4 regions of the Streptomyces flavusporus genome follow, and region 4 is predicted to be linked to each of the others. Evidence: riboswitches for the same ligand, from Rfam matches in the RefSeq annotation. Region 4 holds a riboswitch; each other region holds the start of a gene.

Region 1 (4,702 bases), 1.4 Mb from region 4:
ACGGCGCATATGTTAATGCCGAAGGCTGGACATGTTTACGGGGTGTTGCGAAGTCCTCACACGGTCGGTGCGATCCTGGCCGCCGGCGAACCGGAGCCGGTGCGCGGCGGTCGCGCGTTCGGTGTGCAGGGCCGTGATGGCCCGCGCGCGCTCGCCGTCGCCGCGCGCCACGGCGTCCACGATCGCGCCGTGCTCCGTCCAGGACTCCACGGGGCTGGCCGGCGCCTCCACGGCGTACATCCAGGCGATCTTGTGCCGCAGCTGGGTCAGCATCGCGATCAGCGCGGGGCTTCCGGAGGCCTGGGCGAGCGTCTCGTGGAACCAGCCGCCCAACGAGCGCAGATCCTCGCTGTTGCCCCTCTTCGCCCGCTCCTGGCCCAGCCGGACGAGACCGCGCAGGACCTTCAGGTGGGCCTCGGTGCGCCGCTGGGCGGCCCGGGCGGCGCCGAGCGGCTCCAGCAGCATGCGCATCTCCAGCAGGTCGGAGGCCTCCTGCTCGGTGGGCTCCGCGACGCACGCGCCCGCGTGCCGCCGGGTCACCACGAAGCCCTCCGCCTCCAGGGTGCGCAGGGCCTCCCGGACGGGGACGCGCGAGACGCCGTAGCGGCGCGCGAGGAGTTCCTCGGTGAGCCGGCCGCCACGCTCGTAGACACCCGCGACGATGTCGTCCCGGATCGCCGTGCACACCGAGTGCGCCGGAATACGCATGACCGACCTCCGCCTTAATCCCCGTGAAACGTCGACGATTGACGTGTGTTCAGTGACTCTATTGCAAAGAGCCGGAATTTCCGATGGCGGGCCGGAATCCATGGATATTTTTTGGACAAACAGACCCCTGAAACGCCGAAAGCCCCGGCTCGGGGAGCCAGGGCTTCGGGCAGCGCAGCCGCCTGTCGTCAGACGTTCACACCGTGCGAGCGGAGGTAGGCCAGGGGGGCGATGTCCGAGCCGTACTCGGCGGTCGTACGGGCCTCGAAGTGCAGGTGTGCTCCGGTGACGTTGCCGGTGGCGCCGGAGAGGGCGATCTGCTGTCCCGGGGTGACCGTCTGGCCGACCGAGACGGCGATGGACGACAGGTGGCCGTACTGGGTGTACGTACCGTCGTTCATCTTGATCACGACTTGATTGCCGTACGCCCCGCCCCAGCCGGCCTCGACGACAGTGCCGGAGCCGACCGCGTGGACGGGCGTGCCGCTCGCGGCGTGGAAGTCGACACCGGTGTGGCTGCCGGAGGACCACAGGGAGCCGCCGGACTGGTAGCCGGTGGAGACATAGGAGCTGGTGATCGGCAGCACATAGGTGTTGAGACGCTTGCGCTCGGCCTCACGCGCGGCCCGCTCCTTGGCCTCGCGCGCCTCCTTGGCCCGCTCCTCCGCGCGCTTCTCGGCGGCCGCTTCGGCCGCCTTCTCGGCGGCGGCCTCCTCGGCGGCCTGTCGCTGGGCGGCCGCCTGGGCATCGATCTGGTCGGCGACCGAGTCGCCGATGGTGACGACCGGCAGCAGGCCGGTCTCCTCGAGCGCCGGCTCGGCGGCGAGCGCGGGGGCGGCCAGAGTGCCGACGACGCCGGTGGTGGTGAGCGCGGCGACGCCCGCGGCGCGGGCGGTCGTGCGCTGCATCCGGCTGGGACGACGATGCTTCCCGGTGGCGCGGGTGAACGCCATGAAGTGGCTGGTCCTTTCCTTCCTTCTCGCCTACCGGGTTAGCTGACGGGTTCGGAGCAGGAAGGTCTCCTACGGACCCCCTCGCTGCGCGCGGGCGTCCGATTCACCCCAGGGACTGCATCGTTGGGTCCCCGGCTCCCCTGGCTCGCGCCGTTCGGGGACTCGGCGATGACTGTCCGGTGCCGCGGGCGCGGCGCACTGCCTGACGGACAGCCCGGAAGACGCTAAACGGGGCATCTTTCAATCCCCAAACGGAACACGGCTTTTGTAGCGCATGCCACAGGTCAGACAGGCAACCTCTCCCTCAATTGGGACATAAAGGGGCCCTGGTGACTCTTTCGTCACCAGGGCCCCTACGCGCGCGTGCCGCTGTCAGGCCTTCTACTCGGCCGTGACGACGGTGACTTCGCCGATTCCGAGGGCCGCGACAGGCTCCTTGATCTGCGCCGCATCGCCGACGAGGACGGTCACGAGACGGTCCACCGGGAAGGCGTTGACGACCGCCGCGGTGGCCTCGACGGTGCCCGTCGCGGCGAGCTGCTGGTACAGCGTCGCCTGGTAGTCGTCGGGCAGATGCTGCTCGACCTGGTCGGCCAGCGTGCTAGCGACGGCCGCCGCGGTCTCGTACTTGAGCGGCGCCACCCCGACGAGGTTCTGTACGGCGACGTCCCGCTCGGGATCGGTCAGACCCTGTTCGGCGAGCGTGCGCAGCACCGTCCAGAGGTCCTGCAGGGCGGGACCGGTGTTCGGCGTGTCGACGGAGCCGCTGATGGCGAGCATCGCGGCGCCGCTGCCGTCGGGCGCCGAGCGCAGCACCTGGCCGAACGCGCGCACGCCGTAGGTGTAGCCCTTCTCCTCGCGCAGGACACGGTCCAGGCGGGAGGTGAGGGTGCCGCCCAGGCAGTACGTGCCGAGCACCTGGGCAGGCCACACGCGGTCGTGCCGGTCGGAGCCGACGCGGCCGATCAGCAGCTGGGTCTGCACGGCGCCGGGGCGGTCCACGATGACGACCCGGCCGATGTCGTCGGCGGTCACCGGCGGCACGGGGCGCGGCTGGGCCGGGGATCCGGTCCAGGTGCCCAGGGTGTCACCGAGCAGCGCGTCGAGGTCGACGCCGGTGAGGTCGCCGACGACGACTGCGCTGGCCGTGGCGGGCCGGACGTGCTTCTCGTAGAAGGCACGTACGGCCGCGGAGTCGATGGCGGCGACCGTCTCCTCGGTGCCCTGGCGCGGCCGCGACATGCGCGAGGTCGCCGGGAACAGCTCCTTGGAGAGCTCCTTGGCGGCACGGCGGGACGGGTTGGCCAGCTCGTGCGGGATCTCGTCGAGGCGGTTGCGCACGAGCCGCTCGACCTCGCTGTCGGCGAATGCGGGCGCCCTGAGGGCGTCGGCGAGCAGGCCGAGGGCCTTGGCCAGGCGGGAGGCGGGGACCTCCAGGCTCAGACGGACGCCGGGGTGGTCGGCGTGCGAGTCGAGGGTGGCGCCGCAGCGCTCCAGCTCGGCGGCGAACTCCTCGGCGGAGTGCTTGTCGGTGCCCTCGGAGAAGGCCCGCGCCATGATCGTGGCGACGCCGTCGAGGCCGGTCGGCTCGGCGTCCAGGGGCGCGCCCAGGAGCACCTCGACGGCGACGACCTGCTGACCGGGGCGGTGGCAGCGCAGGACCGTCAGACCGTTGTCGAGCGTCCCGCGCGTGGGCGCCGGGAAGGCCCACGGCCTGGCCTCGCCCGCCCGGGGCTGGGGGTGGAACTCCATCGTGGCGAGCTCGGTCACTGGGCCGCCTCCTCGTTGTGGTCGTCGGTGGGTTCGGCAGCTTCGGCGGCGGTCGGCTCGTAGACGAGCACCGCGCGGTTGTCGGGGCGCAGGCGGGCCTTGGCGACCTCCTGGACCTCTTCGGCCGTGACGTCCAGCACGCGCTGGACGGCGGTCAGGGCGAGCTGCGGGTCGCCGAACAGCACGGCGTACCGGCACAGTTCGTCGGCGCGGCCGGCGACCGTGCCGAGCCGGTCCAGCCACTCGCGCTCCAACTGGGCCTGGGCGCGCTCCATTTCCTCGGCCGTGGGGCCCTCCTCGGCGAACCGGGCGAGCTCCTCGTCGATGGCGGCCTCGATGACCGGCACCTCGACGTCACCGGAGGTCTTCACGTCCAGCCACCCCAGGGAGGGCGCTCCGGCCAGCCGCAGCAGGCCGAACCCGGCCGCCACGGCCGTACGGTCACGCCGTACGAGCCGGTTGTAGAGGCGGGACGACTCGCCGCCGCCGAGGACGGTGAGGGCCAGGTCGGCCGCGTCGCACGCGCGCGTGCCGTCGTGCGGGAGCCGGTAGGCGGCCATCAGGGCGCGCGCCGGGACCTCCTCCTCGACGATCTCGCGCAGCTGCTCGCCGATGATCTCGGGCAGCGCGCCGTCGCGCGGGGCCGGCTTGCCGTCGTGGGAGGGGATGGAGCCGAAGTACTTCTCGATCCAGGCGAGCGTCTGCTCCGGGTCGATGTCACCGACGACGGACAGCACCGCGTTGTTGGGCGCGTAGTACGTGCGGAAGAACGCGCGCGCGTCTTCCAGGGTCGCGGCGTCCAGGTCGGCCATCGAGCCGATGGGCGTGTGGTGGTACGGGTGGCCCTCCGGGTAGGCGAGGGCGGTCAGCTTCTCGAAAGCGGTCCCGTAGGGAACGTTGTCGTAGCGCTGACGGCGCTCGTTCTTGACGACGTCCCGCTGGTTCTCCATGGACTCGTCGTCGAGAGCCGCGAGCAGCGAGCCCATCCGGTCGGCCTCCAGCCAGAGGGCGAGCTCCAGCTGGTGGGTGGGCATGGTCTCGAAGTAGTTGGTGCGCTCGAAGCTGGTGGTGCCGTTCAGCGAGCCGCCGGCGCCCTGCACCAGCTCGAAGTGCCCGTTGCCCTTCACCTGCGCGGAGCCCTGGAACATCAGGTGCTCGAAAAGGTGAGCCAGACCGGTACGTCCCTTGACCTCGTGGCGCGAGCCGACGTCGTACCAGAGGCACACCGCCGCGACCGGGGTCAGGTGGTCCTCGGAGAGCACCACGCGCAG
Region 2 (4,702 bases), 4.6 Mb from region 4:
TCACACACGCGCGTACGTCCCCGCACACGGTACGGGACCGAGTACGGGGACGTACGTGTACGACGCTTCCTACGAGGCGCTACTCAGCCCTTGAAGCGCTGCTCAGCCCTTGAAGCGCTGCTCAGCCCTTGAAGCGGGGGAACGCGCTGCGGCCGGCGTACATCGCGGCGTCGTCGAGGATCTCCTCGATGCGCAGCAGCTGGTTGTACTTGGCGACGCGCTCGGAGCGGGCCGGGGCGCCGGTCTTGATCTGGCCGCAGTTGGTGGCGACGGCCAGGTCGGCGATGGTGACGTCCTCGGTCTCGCCGGAGCGGTGGGACATCATGCACTTGAAGCCGTTGCGCTGGGCGAGCTCGACGGCGTCCAGGGTCTCGGTCAGCGAGCCGATCTGGTTGACCTTGACCAGCAGGGCGTTGGCGGCGCCCTCCTCGATGCCCTTGGCCAGGCGCTCGGGGTTGGTGACGAACAGGTCGTCGCCGACGAGCTGGACCTTGTCACCGAGCTTGGCGGTGATGGTCTTCCAGCCCTCCCAGTCGTCCTCGAACAGCGGGTCCTCGATGGAGACCAGCGGGTAGGCGTCGACCAGCTCGGCGTAGTACTCGGTCATCTCGGCGGCCGAGCGCGCCTTGCCCTCGAAGAGGTAGGAGCCGTCCTTGTAGAACTCGGACGCGGCGACGTCGAGCGCGAGGGCGATCTGCTCGCCGGGGGTGTAGCCGGCCTCCTTGATCGCCTCGAGGATGAGGTCGAGGGCCTCGCGGTTGGAGCCGAGGTTCGGGGCGAAGCCGCCCTCGTCGCCGAGGCCGGTGGCCAGGCCCTTGCTCTTCAGGACCTTCTTGAGGGTGTGGTAGACCTCGGTGCCCCAGCGCAGGGCCTCGGAGAAGGACTCCGCGCCGATCGGGGCGATCATGAACTCCTGGATGTCCACGTTGGAGTCGGCGTGCGAGCCGCCGTTCAGGATGTTCATCATCGGCACCGGCAGCAGGTGCGCGTTCGGGCCGCCCAGGTAGCGGAAGAGCGGCAGGTCGCTGGCCTCGGAGGCGGCGTGCGCGACGGCGAGCGAGACGCCGAGGATGGCGTTGGCGCCGAGGGAGCCCTTGTTGTCGGTGGCGTCCAGGTCGAACATCGCCTGGTCGATCAGACGCTGCTCGGTGGCGTCGTAGCCGACCAGCTCAGGGCCGATCTGCTCGATGACGGCCAGGACGGCCTTCTCGACGCCCTTGCCCTGGTAGCGGTTGGGGTCGCCGTCGCGGAGCTCGATGGCCTCGAAGGCGCCCGTGGAGGCGCCGGACGGGACGGCGGCACGACCCGTGCTGCCGTCGTCGAGGCCGACCTCGACCTCGACCGTGGGGTTGCCTCGGGAGTCCAGGATTTCCCGGGCTACGACGACGTCGATGGACGGCACGAGCATCTCCTTCGTGGATGTGACGCGGTTTAGCAGGACCGCAGCGGCTCTGCGAGATGAGCCTAACCGGCTCCGTGGGATCGGCCAGCCGGTCGCCCACCCCGTGGACGAAACCGATCGTAAATTGTTTCCGAACGGAACAAAGACGGTTCCTCAAGAATGAGGGCCCGAGCGAAGAACGAGGGCCCCGAGCGAAGAACGAGGCACGAGCGGTGACACAAAAGCCCCGCCCCGGCGCGTACGGGGGAACACGCACCGGGGCGGGGGCCTGTGGGGACGGGGGACCCTCACGGGGGTCTGCGAAGCCCGGATCACTTCAGGTCAGGCGAAGCTGCCGACCCGGGTGGATCCGGATCACTTCAGGTGCAGCTGCTGACCCGGGTAGATGAGGTCGGCGTCCTCGACGATGCCCTTGTTCAGCTGGAACAGCTTCTCCCAGCCGCCCTTGACGTCGTGCTCCGCGGCGATGGTGCTGAGGGTGTCGCCGGTGACGACCTTGTACTCGCCGTCACCCTTCTCGACCTTCTCACCGGTCGGGGTGGTGACGGTCTTCTGCGCCGGGCGCTCCTGCGAACGGGAGGCCGGCTGCTGCTCGGTCGAGCGGGTGGTGGTCTCGGTGCCGCTCTGCGAGGAGCCCTCCGAGGAGGAGTCGCTCGCGCCACCGCCGGTGTACGTGGCGTTCGACAGGCCCGTGCCGCAGTGCGGCCAGGCACCCTTGCCCTGACCCGCGAGCACCTTCTCGGCGATCTGGATCTGCTGCTCCTTGGTGGCCTGGTCGGCCGTGGCGGCGTACTGCGTGCCGCCGTACGCGGCCCAGGTGGAGGCGGAGAACTGCAGACCGCCGTAGTAGCCGTTGCCGGTGTTGATGGACCAGTTGCCGCCCGACTCGCACTGGGCGACGGCGTCCCACTCGGAGGTGGTGGCGGCGGAGGCGCTGCCGGCCGCCATCAGCGGGGCCGCGACGGCGGCGGCGCCGGTGACGCCGACGACGGCTATGACGCGAGCAGCCTTGGACGGACGACGGTGCTTGCCCTTGCTGGAAAACAGCATGGATGGATCCCCTCACCGACGCCTGCGAGGTGAGCTGTCGGGTTCGGGCCGGTTGAGTTGCCCGGCCACGCCCCTGTGGAGAGGCGTGACTTCACCCCAAGCCGTACCGGCTCAACTGTCCGGTGCGGCGCTTACCTTGGGTCCCCCGCTCCTGCCTACGGCGCTTGACGCGACGACTGTTCCCGAACGGCCGCTGGCAGGATTCGGCGTTGCGGCAGCCGGGGCTCGCGTTGGCGAGCGGTCATGACCGTAGACACGCGATTGGCGGAATTTCAAAGAGAATCAGGGCCTCTGAGACTCATCCCACACTTTCACCAAACAGGACATTAGGCGCGAAGTATGACGTGAACTCCCGCTACTTTTCGCCCGGTTCGCCCCCGACATCCAGCGTCTGACCGGGGATGATGTGGTTGGGGTCGGCGCCGACGATCTCCTTGTTGTCCGCATACAGCACGGACCATCCCCCTTGGACGCCATGGGAGTCGGCGATACCCCAGAGACTGTCCCCCTCGCGCACGGTGTACGACCCGTCGGCGACATCGCGCGCGAAGGCGCTGTCGCGCGAGGCGTGGCGACCCGAGGACTCGGTCGTACGAGCGCCGGCGGCATCCTCGTCGGCGCTGTCGCCGCGATGCTTGCCCGTACCGGTGTCGATCAGACCGGAATCGCCTTCACTCTGCCCCGAGTTGTCCGAGTCCGTTGCCTTTGGGGTGACTGTGGGCGAGCTGTCGGATCCCTGCGAGTTGTCCGAGGTGGAGCCGGCGGGCGTCGGGCTCGCGGAACCGTCCGCCGCATTCGATGACGAGCCAGATGAAGGGGACGGCTCGGTGGATTCAGGCGAAGACTCTGCCGAATCAGATGAATCGGGTGAGCTGGAGGAACCGGACGAGTTGGACAAGCCGAGCGAGTTGCGCAGGCTCTCGGAAGTGTCCGACGAGGTGTCACCGGCCACACCCGTGTCCACGTCGGCCGAATCCTTGTCGGCGTCGAGACCGGCGGTGAGCCCGCAGGTGCCCCATGCGCCCACGCCCTGGTCCGCGAGGAGCCGCTCGGCGACGGCTATCTGCTGCGAACGGCTGGCCTGGTCGGCTCTGGCCGCGTACGTGAGGCCGCCGTACCGCTCCCAGTTCTCCTGGGACAACTGCAGTCCTCCGTAGTACCCGTCGCCCGCGTTGGCGCTCCAGGAGCCGCCGCTCTCACACTCCGCCACCCGGTCCCACGTCGTGCCGCTGGCCGCGCTCGCGCCGGTGGCGCCGAGGAGTGGGATGGCGATGGCGGACCCGGTCACGCCGGCCGCGACAACGAGAGCCGGAGCCTGACGGGGGCGACGGTGACGACCGTTCCCGGAGAGCATGCGGGGACCTTTCGCGAGACAGCAGTGACCGGCGCGGCGGGTGGTGTTCGACGTCGCGCTGCTGGGTGAACGTATCGGCAGTCGATCACTTGTCACAAGTTAATGCCGCACAGATCACGTGAAGATCACAGAGTTGAGGTCGTGTCACGTTTTCGGTGCCGGAGTGGAGGGTTCCAGTCGAATCCGGGGCCGGGGGGCCGGTTTACGAGATGGGAGTGAACTCCACAGGCAGCGTGCGCAGTCCGCGCATGATGAGGCCGCCGCGCCATCGCAACTCGCCGGGGTCCACGGCCAGTCGGAGGTCCGGGAGGCGGGTGAGGAGGGTCGCGAGGGCGGTCTGCCCCTCCAGGCGGGCGAGCGGCGCGCCGAGGCAGTAGTGGATGCCGTGCCCGTAGCCGAGGTGCTGGTTGTCACGGCGGGCGAGGTCGAGGGTGTCCGGATCGGCGAACCGCTGCGGATCCCGGTCAGCGGCGGCGAGTACGACGAGCACGGGGTCGCCGGGCGCGATGTCCTGCCCGCCGATGGTGAGCGGCTGCGTGGCGAACCGCCAGGTGGCCAGCTCCACCGGGCCGTCGTAGCGCAGGAGTTCCTCGACCCCGGTTTCCAGGAGGCTGCGGTCGCCGGTGGCGAGGGCCCGGTGGAGGCGGTTGCGCTGTTCGGGGTGGGTGAGCAGGGCGTAGGTGCCGTTGCCGATCAGGTTGACGGTTGTCTCGAACCCGGCGAACAGCAGGATGAACGCCATCGCCGCGGCCTCGTTCTCGGTGAGGTGCTCGCCATGGTCGGAGGCGCGGATGAGACCGGAGATGAGGTCCTCGCCCGGGGCCGGTTCGGCGGAGAGCGACTCACGCTTGCGGTGGATGAGGTCGGCAAGGTAGCCGCGCATCTTCTTCACCGAC
Region 3 (4,702 bases), 2.6 Mb from region 4:
TCGCGCTGGGAGAGGGCGTCGATCATCGCCTCCGCGCGGTCGCCGATGCCCCGCTTGGGGACGTTGAGAATGCGACGCAGCGGGACCGAGTCCTCCGGGTTGGCGAGCACGCGCAGGTAGGCCAGGACGTCCCGGACCTCCTTGCGCTCGTAGAAGCGCACGCCGCCGACGACCTTGTAGGGCAGGCCGACGCGGATGAAGATCTCTTCGAAGACACGGGACTGAGCGTTCGTCCGGTAGAAGACGGCGACGTCCCCGGCCTTCGCCTCGCCCGCGTCTGTGAGGCGGTCTATCTCGTCGGCGACGAACTGGGCCTCGTCGTGCTCCGTGTCGGCGACATAGCCGGTGATGCGCGCGCCCGCGCCCGCGTTGGTCCAGAGGTTCTTCGGGCGGCGGGACTCGTTGCGCTCGATGACGGCGTTGGCGGCGGAGAGGATCGTCTGGGTGGAGCGGTAGTTCTGCTCCAGCAGGATCGTCGTCGCGTCCGGGTAGTCCTCCTCGAACTGGAGGATGTTGCGGATGGTCGCCCCGCGGAAGGCGTAGATCGACTGGTCGGCGTCACCCACCACGCACAGCTCGGCGGGTGGCAGGTCGCCCTCGCCGGGTGGTACGTGCTCGCCGGTGCCGACGAGTTCGCGTACGAGGGCGTACTGGGCGTGGTTGGTGTCCTGGTACTCGTCGACCAGTACATGGCGGAAGCGGCGGCGGTAGTGCTCGGCGACATCCGGGAAGGCGCGGAGCAGATTGACCGTCGTCATGATCAGGTCGTCGAAGTCGAGGGCGTTCGCCTCGCGCAGTCGCGACTGGTACAGGGCGTAGGCCTGGGCGAGGGTCTTCTCGAAGCCGTCGGTGGCCTGGGCGGCGAAGTCCTCCTCGTCGATCAGCTCGTTCTTGAGGTTGCTGATCTTGGCGCTGAAGGACTTGGGCGGGTAGCGCTTGGGGTCGAGGTCCAGGTCGCGGCAGACCAGGGCCATGAGGCGCTTGCTGTCGGCGGCGTCATAGATCGAGAACGACGACGTGAAGCCGAGCTTCTTGCTCTCCCGGCGCAGGATGCGCACGCACGCGCTGTGGAAGGTCATGACCCACATCGCGTTCGCGCGCGGGCCGACGAGTTGCTCGACGCGCTCCTTCATCTCGCCGGCGGCCTTGTTGGTGAAGGTGATCGCGAGGATCTGGCCCGGGTGCACGCCCCGCTCGGCGAGGAGGTGGGCGATGCGATGGGTGAGCACGCGGGTCTTGCCGGAGCCGGCGCCGGCCACGATGAGCAGGGGGGAGCCGGAGTGGACGACGGCGGCGCGCTGGTTGTCGTTCAGCCCCTCCAGGAGCGCTGCCGTGTCCACGGCCGGACGCGCGGCGCCGTCACGGTAGTACGCGTCCCGGTCCGGGGGCACGTCGAACTTCCCGCCGAACAGATCGTCCGGGATCGACTCCGGAACGTGATCGTCCTCGGGCGGCGGCGGGTGCTCCTCGTGGGCCCGCGGGGCCTGGAGGTCCGCCAGGAAGCTGTCGTCAAAGAGGCTGCTCATCGCTCTCCGAGTCTAGGGCGCCCCACTGACAACCCGCGGCCGCCCCGAGAACATCCCCGGCCGGAATACCGTCGATCTTGGCGGTGAGGCCGGAATCACATCGGCTGCAGCGGCCGACAACCTTCCATCCCTACCCACCCCACATCGGCTTACTCTCCGAGCCCACCCCACTACCACCCGCGACCACTGACTGGAGGTCACGAAAATGTATCGGGCATATCACCCACCAACCTTCACACACACCACACGAGTTGGCTACCGTGCCGGGCAGGCCGTACGACCCCCACCGGCGAACGTCGCCGGGCCGCACGGCCTCCGCCGAGTCCGGTGCGCCCCCGTGGCTGCCGGAGCCGGGGACCCAACCGACTCTGGGGTGAATCGGTCCAACTCCCTTCCCGGGAGGGGACCGTAGGGCAACCCTTCCGAACCACCCGCCCGAACCCGACAGCTAACCCGGTAGGCGGCCCATGGAAGGAGTCGCCTCCCTTGGCGTCGCACCGCAAGTCGCGTCCCACGGGCGCGCGCGTCGCAGGCATACGGACCCCCGCGCTTGCCACGGCTGCCCTCACGTCTGTGGCCCTGCTCTCCCAGACGGCCAATGCCACCCCCTCGGCCGACGACAAGCCGAGCCTCGAAGAAGTCGAGAAGAAGGTCGACGACCTCTACCGCCAGGCGGAGTCGGCGACCGAGAAGTACAACGCAGCCAAAGAGAAGACCGCGAAACAGCGCAAGCAGGTCGACACCCTCCTCGACGACGTCGCCCAGCGCACCCAGAAGCTCAACGAGGCACGCGAGGAGCTGGGCTCGTACGCGGCGGCGCAGTACCGGACCGGCGCCTCCGCCCCCGACACCGCGACCTTCCTGCTCGCGGACTCGCCGCAGGACTACTTCGACCAGACCCAGCTGATGGGCAGGCTGACCAGCCGTCAGAAGGACGCGGTCGACGACTACTTCACCCAGCAGTCCGCGACGATGGAGAAGCGCCAGGAGGCCACCGAGAGCCTCGAGACGCTCACGGAGTCGCAGAGCGATCTGAAGACGGCCAAGGCCACCGTCCAGAAGAAGCTCGCCGACGCGCGCGAACTGCTGTCGCAACTGACCGCCGAGGAGAAGGCGCGGCTGGCGGCGATCGAGAAGAAGAAGCAGGAGGAGGCCGAGCGCAAGGCCGCGGAGCTCGCCAGGCAGCAGGCAGAGGAGGAGCGGCAGCGCCAGGAGGCCGCCGCGCAGCAGGAGGAGACCGGAAGCGGCTCCTCCACGGATACGGGCACAGGGACCGAGACGGGCTCCGGCACCTCCGCCCCCGACTCCTCGTACGCCACCAAGGCCGAGAAGGCGCTCGCCTTCTCCCGCGCGCAGATCGGCAAGCCGTACGTCTGGGGCGCGACCGGCCCCGACTCCTACGACTGCTCCGGCCTCACCCAGGGCGCGTGGAAGGCCGCCGGCGTCTCCCTCCCGCGCACCACCTACGACCAGGTGAACGCGGGCACCACGGTCTCCCTCGCGGCCGCCCAGCCCGGCGACCTGGTCTTCTTCTACGACGACGTCACCCACGTCGGCATCTACATCGGCAACGGCATGATGATCCACGCCCCGAAGCCCGGCGCGTACGTGCGCGAGGAGTCGATCTACTACGACGGGGAGTCGTCCATCCACAGCGTGGTACGACCGGCCTGAGGGGCGGAGGCAAGGGGCGGGCCGGATGGCACGCCCCGGGGAGGCTTCCGTGGGCACGCGCGCGTGGCGGGTTTACGCAGGCACGCGCGCGTGGGGGGTGCTGTCGGGCAGGCGCGTACGAGAGGCGCCTGCAGGCTCGCGCGCCCGCCGAAACGGCGCACGCTCGGTGTGAGCCCGTTGCCGCGCGCCCGCGTGGTTTTCCACGTGCCTGCGCGCGTGGCCCGCTCGCGCGGCGCGCGGGGCTCCTTAGCATCGGCGCATGCCCGGCTCCTCCCCCCTCCGCGCCTGGTGGGCGCAGCATCCGCCGGCGGCCGGGGCCGCCGTCATGGCGACCGGCATCGTCTCGGTCGCCCTGCACCTGACGGGCTACGAGGTCCTGTCCCGGATCCTCCTCGTGGCGGCCTGCGCGGCATGGCTGGCCCTGGCGGCGGACTTCGTCACACGGCTGCTGCGGCAGCGGGAGCGCTGGATGACGGAGGCGGGAACGCCTGCGGTGCTCACCGCCGTCGCCGCGACCGCCGTGCTGGGGACCCGTTTCTCCGCGCTGGACCGGCAGCCCCTGGCCGCGGCGCTGCTGGCGCTGGCGACGCTGCTGTGGCCGGTGCTGTTCGTGCCCGTCGTGCGGCACCGGCAGCGGCGGCGTATGCCAGGGGCGGTGTTCCTCGGGACGGTGGCGACACAGGGGCTCGCCGTGCTCGGCGCGACCCTCGCGAAGGCCGAGTCGGCGGCGTGGCTCGCACATGCGGCGCTCGTACTCTTCTGGCTGGGCCTCGTGCTGTACGGCCTCGCCCTGGCCCGCTTCGATCTGCGGCAGGTGATCGAGGGACCGGGGGACCAGTGGGTCGCGGGCGGTGCGGCAGCGATCTCGGCGCTCGCCGGGGCCAAGCTCATCGCCGCCGACGGACCGGGCCTGTACCTCTGGAACGACGACAACAGCGGCGTCCTGCGGACCGTGACCGTCGCCCTGCTGACCCTCGGCCTGGGCTGGTACGCCGTACTGCTCGTCGGCGAGGTGGTCCGGCCGCGTCTGCGCTACGACGTGCGCCGCTGGTCCACGGTCTTTTCGATGGGTATGACGGCAGTGGCGGCCCTGGCCGTCGCCGCCGCTGTCGACGTCTCATGGCTCGAGTGGCCCGGGGAGGTGCTGCTGTGGATCACGATGGCGGCATGGCTCGCGGTTGCGGTCGGGGCGGTCGCGGCCGCCCGGGAGGCCGTACGCCCCGCGGCGCCCGGGCACCCCGGACCGTGAGCCGCGGGCCTCGGCCGGGGCTCAGGTCCAGAGCACCGCGATGAAGACGTTCGCCGTGGTCAGCAGGCCCACCAGGCCGAACAGACCCTTGTCCACCTTCTCCTCGTCCCGCTTCACGTAGACGAGACCGAGGATCACGATCAGCAGGGCCAGCTTCACACCGATCTTGATGTTGTTGACGGACTGGTCGTCGGCCTGGTTGAGACCGACCAGGAGCACACCGGTGACCAGCATGATCAGCGCACCGTGCAGC
Region 4 (4,702 bases):
GTGACGGCGATGGACAGGCCGGCGCGGTCCTTGCCCGCCGCGCAGTGCATCAGGGCCGGGACGCTGTCCTCCGCGAGCGCGTGCAGCACCTGGGAGTGCTCGGTCGTGCGCTCCTTGATGATCGTGCGGTACGAGGTGATCATCCGGTTCGCCGCCTTGCCGTCCGCGAGGATCGTGCGCAGCTGGTCCAGGTCGCCGTCCCGGACCATCTTCCAGAACTCGGCGCCGTCCGCGGGGTCCGTCAGCGGCAGGTTCACATTGCGCACGCCCGGCAGCTCGACGTCGGGGCCCTCGAGCTTCTGGTCCGCCGCGTTGCGGAAGTCGAAGATCGTGTGCAGCCCGAGGGAGCCGAGGAACTCGGCGTCCTCGTCGGTGGCGTGCGCGAGGTGACCGCTGCGGAACAACACCCCGTACCGCACCCGTCGGCCGTCCACCGTCGGCAGGCCGCCGACGTCACGGAAGTTGCGCACTCCGGCCAGTTCGGGCTCGGTCGACGGCACCTGCTGCGTCACGGGGGCTCCCTCCCATCGGCCCCGTCGGCGCGGCTCGTCGACGGGCACGCAGTCGACGATACGACATGGATTCCTGGGGCAATGAGTTGTCCACAGGAGGTCACAGGCCGTTGGACGAGTTGTCCACAGGCGTTGCCCCGGACGCCCGTTGCCCTTGATGATGTTGGTGCTTGAGTGGAGCTGTCGGAATCTGTGGGGGCTTGATGTTGGAGATCGCCGAGAACGGGCGTACGTGGCTGCTGTCGGGGCCCACGAGCAGCTATGCCGTCCACCTCACCGACGACGACGAGCTGCTGCATCTGCACTGGGGCCCGCGGATCGCGCTCGCCGACGCCGAGGCCCTCGCCGTGCGCCCACTGCCGGACTACTGGCCCTTCGAGTCGCCGCTCGACGGGCGCGAGGAGTATCCCGTCGAGGGCGGTCCTCGCTTCGTGCGGCCCGCCCTGTCCGTGCGCACCGACGAGCGGCGCGGCACCGAGTGGCGTTTCGAGGCCCACGAGACCGTGGACCAGGAGCTGCGGCTGCGCTTTCGCGACGCCGGACTGGCGATCACCCTGCACTACCGGATGCGTGACGACGTCGTGGAGCGTTGGGTGACCCTGCACAACGACGGGCCCGAGGCCGAGCTGCTGCGTGCCGACTCCGCGACCTGGACCCTGCCGGACCGCGACGCATGGCGGCTGTCCCAGCTGCACGGCCGCTGGGCCGCGGAGTCCCGGCTCGTGCGCTTCCCCCTCACCTACGGTGAGAAGGTGATCGGCAGCCGCCGCGGACACACCGGCCACCAGCATCTGCCGTGGGTGGCGCTGGACACCGACGCGACCGAGGAGCGCGGCGAGGTCTACGGCTGCGCCCTCGCCTGGTCGGGCTCGTGGCGGATCGCCGTCGCACAACTGCCGGACGCGCGCGTGCAGATCACCGGCGGAGCCGGCTACGACGACTCCGGCCTGCTGCGGCTGGCGGCGGGGGAGTCCTTCACCACCCCTGTCTTCGCCGGCCTCTGGAGCGACGGCGGCTTCGGCGGTGCCAGCCGCGCCTGGCACGCCTACCAGCGGGCGTACGTCATTCCGGACGCCGAGCGGGACCGGCCGGTGCTGTTCAACTCCTGGGAGGCCACCGAGTTCGACATCAGCGAGGAGCAGCAGCGGGCGCTCGCCCGGCGGGCCGCGGCGATCGGCGTCGAGCTGTTCGTGGTCGACGACGGCTGGTTCGGGACCCGCACCAGCGACCGCGCCGGGCTCGGCGACTGGACACCCAACCCCGACCGCTTCCCGACCGGACTCAAGCCGCTCGCCGACGACGTGCACGCCCTCGGGATGCAGTTCGGGATCTGGGTCGAGCCCGAGATGGTCAATCCCGACAGCGAGCTGTACCGCGCCCACCCGGACTGGGTGCAGTTCCAACCCGGGAGAAAGCGGACAGAACTTCGCAATCAGCTCGTATTGAACCTCGCGCGGGAGAATGTGCAGGACTACCTCTGGGAGCAGCTGCACGGGCTCCTGTCCAGCGCCCCGATCGACTACGTCAAGTGGGACTTCAACCGTTGCTTCACCGATGCCGGCTGGCCCGGTGAGCCATATCCGCAGCGACTGTGGGTCGACCATGTGCGCGCCGTGTACGCCCTGTTGGACCGGCTGCGGGCGGCCCACCCCGGTGTCGCCTTCGAGTCCTGCTCGGGTGGCGGCGGTCGCATCGACCTCGGTGTGATGAGCCGTACCGACCAGGTGTGGGCCTCCGACAACACCGATCCGCTCGATCGGCTCGCCATCCAGGACGGCTTCAGTCAGATCCACCCCGCGCGCATGATGGCCGCCTGGGTCACCGACAGTCCCAACACCCAGCTCAACGGCCGGATCAGCTCGCTGCGCTTCCGCTTCGTCAGTGCCATGGCCGGGGTGCTCGGCGTCGGGGGCGACCTCACCCGGTGGGCCGACGAGGAACTCGCGGAGGCCCGGGACTGGGTGGCGCTCTACAAGGAGATCCGGCCACTCGTGCAGCGCGGGGACCTCCACCGGCTGCGGCCGCCACGGGGTGGGCTGAGCGCCGTCCAGTACGTACGTGGCGACGAGGCCGTCGTACTCGCATGGCTTCAGGCGCAGAGCTACGGGGAACCCGTCCCGGCGCTGCGGCTGCGCGGTCTCGACCCCACCGCGTCGTACGAATGCCGCGAAACGGGCGAAGTGCACCGGGGTGCCGTGCTGCTGCACCACGGACTGCGCACCGGACTGCGGGGTGACCTCGATGCGACGGTTCTCCGACTGCGCCGCATCTGACTCTTCTGTCCGAATTGACCTCTTCATTCCAACTCGGTCGGGAATAAAGGAACCTGGAGCGACGTCACGTGAGCAGCGTCATATCCGTGACCGTGAGTCGCCCGTCATGTCCACGTAATTCAAGCGCTTTTCAAGGGCATTTGCGGAATGTGACGTTTCCGGAATTCACGGAGGGTGACCGTGAATTCGGTGAACTGATCAAGAAGTAGGCGTTCGCGCGGAACCTCTTGCTTGTCCCGTTGCGTCTCGGTCGCTTACGTTCCACACCGATCCGGGCGGACGCCTAATCCTGCCGCCGCCCGGTGCCCGCGCAAACTCACCCGTGTACGGCAGGAGCGGGGGACCCACAGGTACAAATGCCTGTTCCGGTCTCCGGAACGGCTAGGGGTACAGCCGCGTTTCGGCGCGGCCGGGCATCTCCAGCCCGCACCCGACAGCTCACCTCGCAGGCGCCGGAGAGGAATTCGCCATGCCCGCGAAGGGTAAGCACCGCCGTCCGAAGATCCAGCGTTTCACCCGTTCCATCGCCATTGCCGGAACCGGTGGCGCCGCACTCGCCCTCCCGCTGATGGGGGCCACCGGCGCCCATGCCGCCACTGCGCAGTCCGCTCCGGAAAGCGCCGTTCAGTCGGTCGCCGCAGAGAAGGCCGCCACTCAGAAGAAGGCCGCCGAAAAGAAGTCCGCCGCGAAGAACGCCGGTGTGAAGACCTATTCGGTGAAGGTCGGCGACTACCTTGCGAAGATCGCCGAGGAGCAGAACGTCAGCGGTGGCTGGCAGAAGCTCTACCAGGACAACCGTGAGGTCGTCGGCGACAACCCGTCGCTGATCCACCCCGGCCTGAAGCTCACGATCGGCAAGAAGGCCGCGGCGAGCACGGACAAGCCGTCGTCCCCTTCGTCTCCTTCCTCCTCTTCGTCGGAGTCGTCTGAGTCCTCCGAGGCGTCGAAGTCGTCGAAGTCGTCGGAGTCGTCGAACTCGACGGAGTCCTCGGCGAAGTCGTCCGACCAGTCGTCGTCCGCCGAGTCCTCCTCGTCGAACGCGTCGACGGCCGCCCAGACCGCCGCCGGCACCTCCACCGGCTTCTCCGCCCCCGTGGACAGCGCCGCCGTCAGCACCGCCTACAAGGTGGCGGGCAGCATGTGGTCCAGCGGCTACCACACCGGCGTCGACTTCGTCACCCCGACGGGCACCCCGCTCAAGGCCGTGGGCGCCGGCACGGTCGTCTCCGCGGGCTGGGCCGGTGCGTACGGCAACCAGGTCGTCATCAAGCTGGCCGACGGCTACTACGCCCAGTACGCCCACTTGTCCTCGTTGTCCGTCTCCAGCGGCCAGACCGTGACCGCGGGCCAGCAGATCGGCTTCTCGGGTTCGACCGGCAACTCGACCGGCCCGCACCTGCACTTCGAGATTCGCACCACTCCGGACTACGGCTCGGACGTGGACCCGGTCGCGTACCTCCGCTCGCACGGAGTCTCCGTCGGCTGACGCACGCGCCTCGCACACACCGAAGGCCGGACCCCGATCCCCGGGTCCGGCCTTCGGTGTGTGCGGACGCAGGGGTTATTCCGCAATTGACCAATCCTTTGGCAGTGGCTTATCTCACCGACCGTCAACCCCTTCCTACGGTCGCGTAGGTCACATTCGACGCGGAATCATGTCCCGACGTGGCAGACGATTCGAAGAATGACAGCAGATCAGTGATCGGGTCGTACGTGGCGGTGGGGGACAGCTTCACCGAGGGCGTAGGCGACCCCGGCCCCGGCGGGGCGTTCGTCGGCTGGGCCGACCGCTTCGCCGTACTGCTCGCGGACCGCCGAGCCGAGGGTGACTTCCAGTACACGAACCTCGCCGTGCGCGGAAAACTGCTCGACCAGATCGTGGCGGACCAGCTTCCGCGGGCCGTCGAACTCGCGCCG

The links. Region 4 has a riboswitch for cyclic di-AMP ahead of ACKTSN_RS06550 (M23 family metallopeptidase). Riboswitches for the same ligand answer to the same signal wherever they lie in the genome.
Region 1: another riboswitch for cyclic di-AMP. It lies ahead of ACKTSN_RS12745 (M23 family metallopeptidase); the one in region 4 lies ahead of ACKTSN_RS06550 (M23 family metallopeptidase).
Region 2: another riboswitch for cyclic di-AMP. It lies ahead of ACKTSN_RS27885 (transglycosylase family protein); the one in region 4 lies ahead of ACKTSN_RS06550 (M23 family metallopeptidase).
Region 3: another riboswitch for cyclic di-AMP. It lies ahead of ACKTSN_RS18580 (C40 family peptidase); the one in region 4 lies ahead of ACKTSN_RS06550 (M23 family metallopeptidase).

The regions. Positions count from the first base shown of each region.
Region 1 covers NZ_CP176503.1:2,664,271-2,668,972, forward strand. The annotation lists gene ACKTSN_RS12740 (GntR family transcriptional regulator) at 13-708, opposite strand; gene ACKTSN_RS12745 (M23 family metallopeptidase) at 897-1,661, opposite strand; cyclic di-AMP (ydaO/yuaA leader) riboswitch at 1,675-1,839, opposite strand; gene ACKTSN_RS12750 (M16 family metallopeptidase) at 2,043-3,431, opposite strand; gene ACKTSN_RS12755 (M16 family metallopeptidase) at 3,428-4,702, opposite strand, start outside.
Region 2 covers NZ_CP176503.1:5,879,230-5,883,931, reverse strand. The annotation lists gene eno (phosphopyruvate hydratase) at 122-1,402, opposite strand; gene ACKTSN_RS27885 (transglycosylase family protein) at 1,757-2,452, opposite strand; cyclic di-AMP (ydaO/yuaA leader) riboswitch at 2,457-2,625, opposite strand; gene ACKTSN_RS27880 (transglycosylase family protein) at 2,808-3,806, opposite strand; gene ACKTSN_RS27875 (cytochrome P450 family protein) at 4,009-4,702, opposite strand, start outside.
Region 3 covers NZ_CP176503.1:3,943,453-3,948,154, forward strand. The annotation lists gene pcrA (DNA helicase PcrA) at 1-1,526, opposite strand, end outside; cyclic di-AMP (ydaO/yuaA leader) riboswitch at 1,833-2,004, shown strand; gene ACKTSN_RS18580 (C40 family peptidase) at 2,013-3,200, shown strand; gene ACKTSN_RS18585 (tellurite resistance/C4-dicarboxylate transporter family protein) at 3,460-4,449, shown strand; gene ACKTSN_RS18590 (hypothetical protein) at 4,471-4,702, opposite strand, start outside.
Region 4 covers NZ_CP176503.1:1,306,124-1,310,825, reverse strand. The annotation lists gene ACKTSN_RS06560 (tyrosine-protein phosphatase) at 1-512, opposite strand, end outside; gene ACKTSN_RS06555 (alpha-galactosidase) at 716-2,785, shown strand; cyclic di-AMP (ydaO/yuaA leader) riboswitch at 3,093-3,252, shown strand; gene ACKTSN_RS06550 (M23 family metallopeptidase) at 3,255-4,271, shown strand; gene ACKTSN_RS06545 (SGNH/GDSL hydrolase family protein) at 4,484-4,702, shown strand, end outside.